Regions from separate parts of the Streptomyces sp. NPDC088147 genome, predicted to be linked through region 4. Evidence: riboswitches for the same ligand, from Rfam matches in the RefSeq annotation. Region 4 holds a riboswitch; each other region holds the start of a gene.
What was found. A riboswitch is a leader RNA that binds a small molecule or an ion and turns the genes downstream of it on or off. The one in region 4 is predicted to bind cyclic di-AMP.

Region 1 (2,165 bases), on a different contig from region 4:
GAGGCTGGCGCGAAGCACGGTCCGAGGCCGTCCGCGCAGTCATTCGCTCTGTGCCGGAGCCAGGCCCGGCGGGAAAGGGACGGCGTCGCCATGGCAGACCACCAGGAAGCATCCATCACCCTGCCGAGCGATCCCGCCTCGGTCACCGCGGCGCGAAGATACGTCGTGGACCTGCTGGCCGAGTGGGGGCTGCCGGTGCGGGAGGACATGGCCGAGACGGTCCGGCTGATCGTCTCGGAACTGGCCACCAACGCGGTACAGCACACCTTCGGGCAGTCACCCACGTTCACCGTGGAGGTCAGCCTCGAACGTGACGAGCAGCTGCGCGTCGGAGTCACCGACAGCCATCCGCGCTGGCCGCAACGGCTGCCCGCGGCCGTTCAGCAGGACAACGGCCGCGGCATGGTGATCGTCCGCTCGCTCACCGCCGAGCAGGGGGGACAGCTCTCCGTCACCCCGACCGCGGAGGGGGGCAAGACGGTCTGGATCGTCCTGCCATGGACGGTCCCGGTGGCGGCCGACGTGAGCTGAGCCGGTCGGCCGGTGCCCCCGGTCCCGGGCCGTCCCCGCCGGAGCGGGGACGGCCCCCTCCGACGCGTCCGGGGGCGGTGATGGCGAGAGGGCCGGTGCCGGCGGCCGGGGTCAGTTCACCCGGCCGTACAGGACGCTCCGGGACCAGATCCGCTCCAGCCGCACCAGTGACCCGGTCTTGGGCGAGTGCCAGATCCTTCCCCTGCCGGCGTAGATGCCGACGTGGTAGACGCTGTTGCCCCAGTGGAAGAACACCAGGTCCCCCTTGCGTCGTTGGGAGGGCGAGATATGGCGGGACGAGTTGTACTGCTGCTGGGCGGTACGGGGGAGCTTCTTGCCGGCCTTCTTGAACGAGTAGAGCGTCAGCCCGGAGCAGTCGAAGCGGTGGGGCCCCGTGGCTCCCCACCGGTACGGAGAGCCCTTCTTCGAGGCGGCGATCTTGAGGGCGTTGACCGCGCGCGTGGCGGCCTCGGCCTCGGACGTGGCGCCGGGCACGAGCATCGTGCCGCCGAGCGCGGCGAGTGTGAGGACCGAAACCGCACCGGTCCTGGACAGCAGAGACGGGACATTCGTCTGCGCGGTCATGCGCAACCCTTCGTCAGCCGCCTGTGAAGGATGACCTGTCGGGTTCGGGCTGGCGAAGTTGCCCGGCCGCTCTCACGACTTCACCCCGAGGGACGACCACACCGGGCGTCGTCCCGTTCTGCCTGGGTCCTCCACTCCTGCCGATCCACTCCTGTCGACCAGGCATCCGGTGCGGCGGCAGGACTCGGCGTCCGCCCGGACCGCCCCGCCGCGGTGGCGGGGGCTTGTCGTCCCACGGATCTTGACGCAGGAACAGGTGGATATCCGAGACGAAACGACGATATGTGAAGTTCATCACGGATGCCCCAAAGGGGTGGTGAAGGGGTGTGTCACGCCGACGGCATGAGCCCCGACGAGGGCCGTACCTGCAAGGGAGTTCGGGGCGCCTGGACGATCCGGTCGCATCGCGCAACTCGGGACCCCGTACTCGTCCGGACGGTTCATACGCCGAACGTGCGAGTCGTTCCCGTATGGGCGGCGTCCATACGGGAACGACTCGCCGTGCCGGCGCGGGCGTTCACCGCCCGCCGAAGGGGTCGCGCGGCGTGTCGAGGGACGCCTCGCGGTTCCGGATGACGTGATCGAGCAGTCCGTACGCCTTGGCGGCCGGCGCGTCGAGGATCGTGTCGCGCTCGATGTCCTCGGTGATCCGCTCGGTGCTCTGCCCGGTGTGACGCACCAGCATGGACGTGAGCAGCGACCGCAGTCGGAGCATCTCCCGCGCGTGGATCTCCAGGTCGGACGGCCGGCCCTGGACCGGCTCCTCGATGGCGGGCTGCCGGAGGAGGAGCCGCGCGCCGGGCAGCGCCAGCCGCTTGCCCGGTGCCCCCGCGGCCAGCAGTACGGCGGCGGTCGACACCGCCTGCCCGAGGCAGACGGTCTCCACGTCGCAGGTCACGATCCGCATCGTGTCGTAGATCGCGGACATGGCGCTGATCGACCCGCCCGGGGAGTTGATGTAGAGCGAGATGTCCCGGTCGGGCGCCGCGTATTCGAGGTGGATGAGCTGCGCGATCACATCGTTGGCCGCGGTGTCGTCGACCGGCGTG
Region 2 (2,165 bases), on a different contig from region 4:
CCTTCCGGGTCCTCCGACGCGTCCGAGACGTCCGGGGCGTCAGGGAAGGCCGGGGACGCCGACGCGCCCTCGGACAGCTCCGCGTCCACCCCGGACGGGACCGCGCCCGACGACGCGACCCCCGCCCCCTCCGAGTCCTCCGGCGCCTCCGGCTCCGCCGATGACGCGGAGGCCGACGACGCCGCCAAGGGCAAGCACCGTGGCGACGCCGCCCCGGAGGATTCCGTACCGGGCAATTCGGGTGAAGAGCGTGAATCCGGCCGACATGCCTCGCGAGGTGACGGATCGGCACGTCACGCGGGCGGCGCGACGGACGGAACGGAAGGCGCGGACGCGGCGGAGGGCGAGTACACCGTCCGCGTGGGCGACTGCCTTTGGCTCATCGCCGACGAGCGCGAGGTGCCCGGCGGGTGGTCCGCGCTCTACGAGGCGAACAAGGACACCGTCGGCGCCGACCCCGACCTGATCCTTCCTGGCCAGACCCTTGATCTCGGCGTGAAGTAGAGGCAGTTAGAGACCCTATGTCCACTTCTGCGAAAGTGAGACAAGGGTCTCTTTGCCGCAACTGGGGTCTTTTGGCCCGCCGGTTGGGCCGCTTCCTCTCCCACCTGCGTAAATGAGATCGCTCCAGGGGGAGGTAAGGGCGATTTTTCCTTGATGTGCATCTTTGAACAACGGGCAGACCTGTGATTACGGTCTGAACCGCTCGCACCGCGGGCCCCGTCGACCGTCACGCCGAATCCTGCCGTCGGTCGGGGGGAGTAACCGACGCGTCAAGCGCCGTAGGCAGGAGCGGGGGACCCAAAGGTTCGCGCCGGGCTCCGGCCGTCGAGAGACGGCCGAGGACCGGCTTGGGGTGAAGCCTTGTGCGCCAGAGCACAAGGCCGGGCAACTCACTTGGCCCGAACCCGACAGCTGACCTCGTAGGCGTCGGTGAGGAGATGTTCCATGCTGCTGCGTTCCAGCAAGGCCAAGCACCGCCGCCCGTCGAAGGCCGTCCGCTACGCCACGCTCGCCGGCGTCACCGGTGCCGCCGTCGCCGCCCCGCTGATCGGTGCGACCTCGGCCACCGCCGCGACCGCCTCCGAGTGGGACAAGGTCGCGCAGTGCGAGTCCGGGGGCAACTGGTCCATCAACACCCAAAACGGCTTCTACGGCGGCCTCCAGTTCACGCCGTCCACCTGGGCCGCCTACGGCGGTACCGCGTACGCCCCCCGCGCCGACCAGGCCAGCAAGTCCCAGCAGATAGCCGTCGCCGAGAAGGTCCTCGCGGGCCAGGGCAAGGGCGCGTGGCCGAACTGCGGCGTGGGCCTGTCCAACGCCGCGTACGACGGCGGCTCGGCCACCGAGAACACCCAGCAGCAGTCGCAGCCGAAGCAGCGGAGCCAGCCGAAGCAGCAGTCGCAGCCGACGCAGCAGTCGCAGCGGGAGACCACGGAGAGCACGCGCGACGCGGCCCAGCCGGCCTCGCGCGGCGAGAGCCGTCCCGCCACGATCAAGAAGGGTGACGGCGAGTACAAGGTCGCGTCCGGCGACACCCTCTCCAAGATCGCCAAGGCCGAGGACGTCAAGGGTGGCTGGAAGAAGCTGTTCGACCTGAACAAGGACATCGTCAGCGACGCCGACGTGATCTACCCGGGCCAGCAGCTCCACCTGAGCTGACCTCCGGGCCCCGGGCCCCGGGCCCTCCGGACCCTCCGGGCCCCCGGGCCCCGGGCCCCGGACCTTCCGGGACCCGGGCCCCGGGCCCCGGACCTTCCGGGACCCGGACCCCGGGCCCCGGACCCCGGGCCCCGGACCTCCGAACCTCCGGACCCCGGGCCCCTGGCCCCACCCGAGACCACCCCGGCCGGGCGCGTAATCCCCCGTACGCGCCGGGCCGGGGTTTCCCGCTGAGGCCCGCCCGCGCGCGGACCGCGGCGGACGCGGCCCCGGCGATGGCGGCCCACGACTCCCGCGGTGCGGGATTCGGGCCTCATTTCGTCTTAGGTGGCGGGCACCGGCCGACCGATGACCCCGCGGCGGTTAGGCTCTTGCCGCAAGGCCAATGAGACCCTGCACTCCAAGCGTCACATCCCAGAAGGAGATGCTCGTGCCGTCCATCGACGTCGTCGTAGCCCGGGAAATCCTCGACTCCCGAGGCAACCCCACGGTCGAGGTCGAGG
Region 3 (2,165 bases), on a different contig from region 4:
GCTCGCCCCGTACCGACGGGCCGATCCCCCGAACCGGCGCGCCGGCCAAGCGAGTTGGGTACGCGGCACCGAATACGTCCCGTACGCGCCACGGTCGCTGTGAACTGCCTTCTGAATAAAGGGGATTCGATGAATTCAGCCCGTTCCCCGGTGAAAGTCCGTCGCGGAGCCGGTGCGTGGCCCGCCATTTTCCGGAAGCGATAGAGAGTCAGAAAGGCTCAAGGCTCCACCAATTCCATGGCGTTGAGCGGTTCAATGGCCGAGCGAAGCGGATCGCATGGGATCCGCCGGGGTCCGTGAGGGACCGTACGAGGCGGCTTCCGTATTACGTGATCATGTGCGATACGGCGCCCTGCGGGGGTGCGCGCCTTTCCGGTTGTGGGCCCGAGTGCCGGGGTCGGACCGGGCGTGGCGCAACGTTCCTTTATGGGCGATTTATCTCCGTTCTTCCCGAAGTCCATTTCGGTGTCTTTCATGCGACTTTCTCCTCTCTGGGGGGTGCCCTGAGCTGGACATTTCCGTCATGGGCGTGATGTGTGTCACGTAAGTGCCGGGTCGCGAGGGCCGTCTCGTCGTTCATTTCGTCCGCAGGGAAGGCGAGTTGAGAGCCCCGGTATCGGGTGGGTAACGAGATCTTTCGGGGTCGGAATCGTGAATTGGATTCCGTTGTGAATTCAGGGCTTGTTTCGCCCGGTCGTCCTCGCTTACGTTCTCGTCACTCCGGATGGAACGCCTAATCCTGCCGCCATCCGGAAACCCACACCCACCCACGTACGGCAGGAGCGGGGGACCCAGGTAAGTCGCCGATCCGTACTCCGGACCGGCTTGGGGTGAAGCCGCGATCAGCACGCGGCCGGGCATCTCCAGCCCGAACCCGACAGCTCACCTCGCAGGCGGAGGAGAGGAATTCGTCATGGCCTCAAAGGCTAAGCACCGTCGTCCCAAGAACAACCCCGTCGCCAGAGGCCTCGTCACCGCGGGCACGGGCGGTGCCGTACTCGCCTTCCCCCTGCTGGCCGCGACCACCGCGGAAGCGGCCCCGGCGCACACCGCCGCCACCGCCAAGCTGCCCATGGCTCCGGCCGCCGCCGTTCAGACGGACATCCCGGCGACCTACTCCGTGGTCTGGGGGGACTCGCTGTCCAAGATCGCGGACGCGTACTCGATCAGCGGCGGCTGGCAGAAGCTGTACGAGGACAACCGCGACGCCATCGGCGGCAACCCGTCGCTGATCCACCCCGGTCTCACGCTGACGCTGGGAACGGAGTCCGCGTCGGAGGCCCCGGCCGACTCCACCGCCGACTCCACGGCCGACGAGAGCGCCACCGCCGACGAGACCGCCCCGGCCGACGAGACCGCCACCACGGACGAGACCGCCTCGGCCGACACCGGCGCCGCCACCCAGACGACCGCGCAGACGTACACCGACGACCTGGACGGCTGGATCCGGGAGTCGCTGGACGTCATGGCGCAGCACGGCATCCCCGGCTCCTACGAGGGCATCTACCGCAACATCATGCGCGAGTCCTCGGGCAACCCGGCCGCCATCAACAACTGGGACTCCAACGCGGCCGCCGGCACCCCGTCCAAGGGCCTGCTTCAGGTCATCGACCCCACGTTCCAGGCCTACCACGTGCCCGGTACGTCGACGGACAGCTACGACCCGGTCGCCAACATCACCGCCGCGAGCAACTACGCGGCCGACCGGTACGGCTCGATCGACAACGTGAACGGCCCCTACTGACAGGCCCTCACACCCGTCGCGGCAGGCCGGACAGCCCTCAGGGCCTGTCCGGCCTGCCGGCGTTCGCGCGTCTCCCCGTCCGTCCCCGTGTCCCGCGTCCCCGCGTCTCCCGGGTCAGGCGCGCCGCGCGCGCAGCTCCCGTACCCCCGCCGCCGCCAGCACGAGCGCCGTCGCGCCCAGGGACCACAGCAGCTGCGGGCGCGCCGCGTCATTCGTCAGCATCAGGCCGAAGACGACCGCCATCGCGGCGAGCGTGGCCCAGGTCAGCCCGGGGAAGAGCCACATCCTCAGCACCAGCCGCTCCGGTGCCTCCCGCTCGATACGGCGCCGCAGCCGCAGCTGCGACACCGCGATCAGGGCCCAGACGAAGAGAAGCACCGCGCCGACCGCGTTGAGCATGTACAGGAAGACCGAGTCGGGC
Region 4 (2,165 bases):
CAGAACTCGGCGCCGTCCGCCGGATCGGTGAGCGGCAGGTTCACATTGCGTACGCCGGGCAGCTCCACGTCCGCGCCGTCGAGCTTCAGATCGGCGCCGTTGCGGAAGTCGAAGATGGTGTGCAGGCCGAGGGAGGAGAGGAAGGCGGCGTCGGCCGGGGTGGCGTTGGCGAGATGCCCGCTGCGGAAGAGCCTGCCGTGGGCCACTCGTCGGCCGTCCGTGGTCGGCAGCCCGCCCACGTCGCGGAAGTTGCGCACGCCGGACAACTCGGGCTCTGTCGACGGGACCTGCGGCAGCTGCTGCGTCACGGCGTGCTCCTCCGTGTCTGCCGTCGGCGCGGCTCGCCGACGATGTCGATTCCCGACCCTACGACATTTGTTCCTCAGGCAACCTGTGGCAATCAGCCCAGCGCCCGAGGGGGCAGAAGCGCACTATTCGGACACTCGGCGTCGATGAATATCGCCCACATGCCCATCTGTCCGGAATGGGTGGTTCCGTATAACCTGCCCCGGTCGCAGGGGAGATGGGTTCGGGCCAGTGAGCAGGATCATATCCGTGACGTTGCGTGGTGGTATCGAGAAGAGGAATTCCTTCCCCGTAAGGAAATTGAAGACCGGAATCCACGCAGGGTGACCGGATAACCCGGGCGATATCCGGAACGGCTGCGACCGCCGGAATACGACATCTTGTTCCGGCCGTCCGACTCGCTTACCTTCAGCCTCAATCCGAGCGGATCGCCGAATCCTGCCGCCGCTTGGAATTCGCATCCACCCATCAACGCGTGGCAGGAGCGGGGGACCCAGGTAGTACGCCGGTCCGGAACCTCGGACGGCTTGGGGTGAAGTCGCGCACCACGCGCGGCCGGGCAGCTCCAGTCCGAACCCGACAGCTCACCTCGCAGGCGCCGGAGAGGAATTCGCCATGCCCGCGAAGGGTAAGCACCGCCGTCCCAAGAACAACCCCATCTCGCGCGGATTCATCGCCGCCGGCACGGGTGGCGCGGCCATCGCGCTTCCGCTCATCGGCGCCACCGGCGCGCACGCCGCGGAGAAGGCCGCTCCCGCCACCGCTCCGCAGGCCGCCGTTCCCGCCTCGGCGCACACGGCCCAGAACCTGTCCGGCGCCCAGCAGCGGGCCGAGACGAAGCAGACAGCCGCCCGAGCCGCCGCCACCAAGGTCGCGAGGACCTACACCGTGGTCGCCGGGGACTATCTCTCCAAGATCGCCGTCGAGCACCATGTCCGCGGCGGCTGGCACCGGCTGTACGAGGACAACCGGGAGGCCGTCGGCGACAACCCGTCGCTGATCCACCCCGGCCTCAAGCTGACCCTCGGCGCGAGGGCCGCGGCGAGTTCCCCGTCCGAGACCCCGGCGGAGCCCTCCAGCTCCTCGGCCGACTCCGCCTCCTCGTCCGCCGACTCCTCCTCGGCCGACTCCGCCGCCGCCTCGACCGACGACTCCGCGTCCGACGACTCCGCGTCGAGCGGCTCGACGGACGAGTCCGCCGCCTCGACCACCGAGCAGGCACCCGCCCCCGACACCGCGGAGCCGAGCACCGGTTCCGGCTTCACCGCGCCGGTCGACGGACCCACCTCCACGCCGTACCGCGCCTCCGGCGCCAGCTGGTCCAGCGGCTACCACACCGGTGTCGACTTCTCGGCGTCCTCGGGCACCCCCGTCAAGGCGGTCGGCGACGGCACGGTCGTGACGGCCGGCTGGGGCGGCTCGTACGGCAACCAGATCGTCATCCAGCACAGCGACGGCATGTACTCGCAGTACGGCCACCTGTCGTCCCTGGAGGTCTCCGCGGGCGACAGCGTCAGCGCGGGCCAGGAGATCGGACTTTCCGGTTCCACCGGCAATTCCACCGGACCGCACCTGCACTTCGAGATCCGCACCGGCCCCGAGTACGGCTCGGACGTCGACCCGGTGGCCTACCTCCGGGAGCACGGCGTCAACCTCTGATTCGTCAGATCACGTCAGCCCATTCCGCTGCCCGGCACTTTCCGTGCCGGGCAGCGGCGGTTTTCTGCTATTCCCGCTTGGTCGAATCTTGACCGATGGCATATCTCACCCGGCGTCAACCCCTCCTTACGGTCGCGTAGGTCACATCTGTCGGGGAATGATGTGGTGCTGTGGCAGACGATTCGAGATCAAGAAGAAAT

Region 1: another riboswitch for cyclic di-AMP. It lies ahead of ACIOGX_RS33285 (C40 family peptidase); the one in region 4 lies ahead of ACIOGX_RS04460 (peptidoglycan DD-metalloendopeptidase family protein).
Region 2: another riboswitch for cyclic di-AMP. It lies ahead of ACIOGX_RS18565 (transglycosylase family protein); the one in region 4 lies ahead of ACIOGX_RS04460 (peptidoglycan DD-metalloendopeptidase family protein).
Region 3: another riboswitch for cyclic di-AMP. It lies ahead of ACIOGX_RS17325 (LysM peptidoglycan-binding domain-containing protein); the one in region 4 lies ahead of ACIOGX_RS04460 (peptidoglycan DD-metalloendopeptidase family protein).

Annotation. Positions count from the first base shown of each region.
Region 1 is NZ_JBIUSY010000011.1:82,018-84,182, forward strand. Features, by position in the region: gene ACIOGX_RS33280 (ATP-binding protein) at 91-531, shown strand; gene ACIOGX_RS33285 (C40 family peptidase) at 643-1,116, opposite strand; cyclic di-AMP (ydaO/yuaA leader) riboswitch at 1,120-1,316, opposite strand; gene ACIOGX_RS33290 (ATP-dependent Clp protease proteolytic subunit) at 1,634-2,165, opposite strand, start outside.
Region 2 is NZ_JBIUSY010000005.1:107,388-109,552, reverse strand. Features, by position in the region: gene ACIOGX_RS18570 (transglycosylase family protein) at 1-504, shown strand, start outside; cyclic di-AMP (ydaO/yuaA leader) riboswitch at 769-945, shown strand; gene ACIOGX_RS18565 (transglycosylase family protein) at 955-1,662, shown strand; gene eno (phosphopyruvate hydratase) at 2,087-2,165, shown strand, end outside.
Region 3 is NZ_JBIUSY010000004.1:513,929-516,093, reverse strand. Features, by position in the region: cyclic di-AMP (ydaO/yuaA leader) riboswitch at 721-909, shown strand; gene ACIOGX_RS17325 (LysM peptidoglycan-binding domain-containing protein) at 914-1,744, shown strand; gene ACIOGX_RS17320 (amino acid permease) at 1,859-2,165, opposite strand, start outside.
Region 4 is NZ_JBIUSY010000001.1:1,220,004-1,222,168, reverse strand. Features, by position in the region: gene ACIOGX_RS04465 (tyrosine-protein phosphatase) at 1-308, opposite strand, end outside; cyclic di-AMP (ydaO/yuaA leader) riboswitch at 726-917, shown strand; gene ACIOGX_RS04460 (peptidoglycan DD-metalloendopeptidase family protein) at 922-1,965, shown strand; gene ACIOGX_RS04455 (SGNH/GDSL hydrolase family protein) at 2,136-2,165, shown strand, end outside.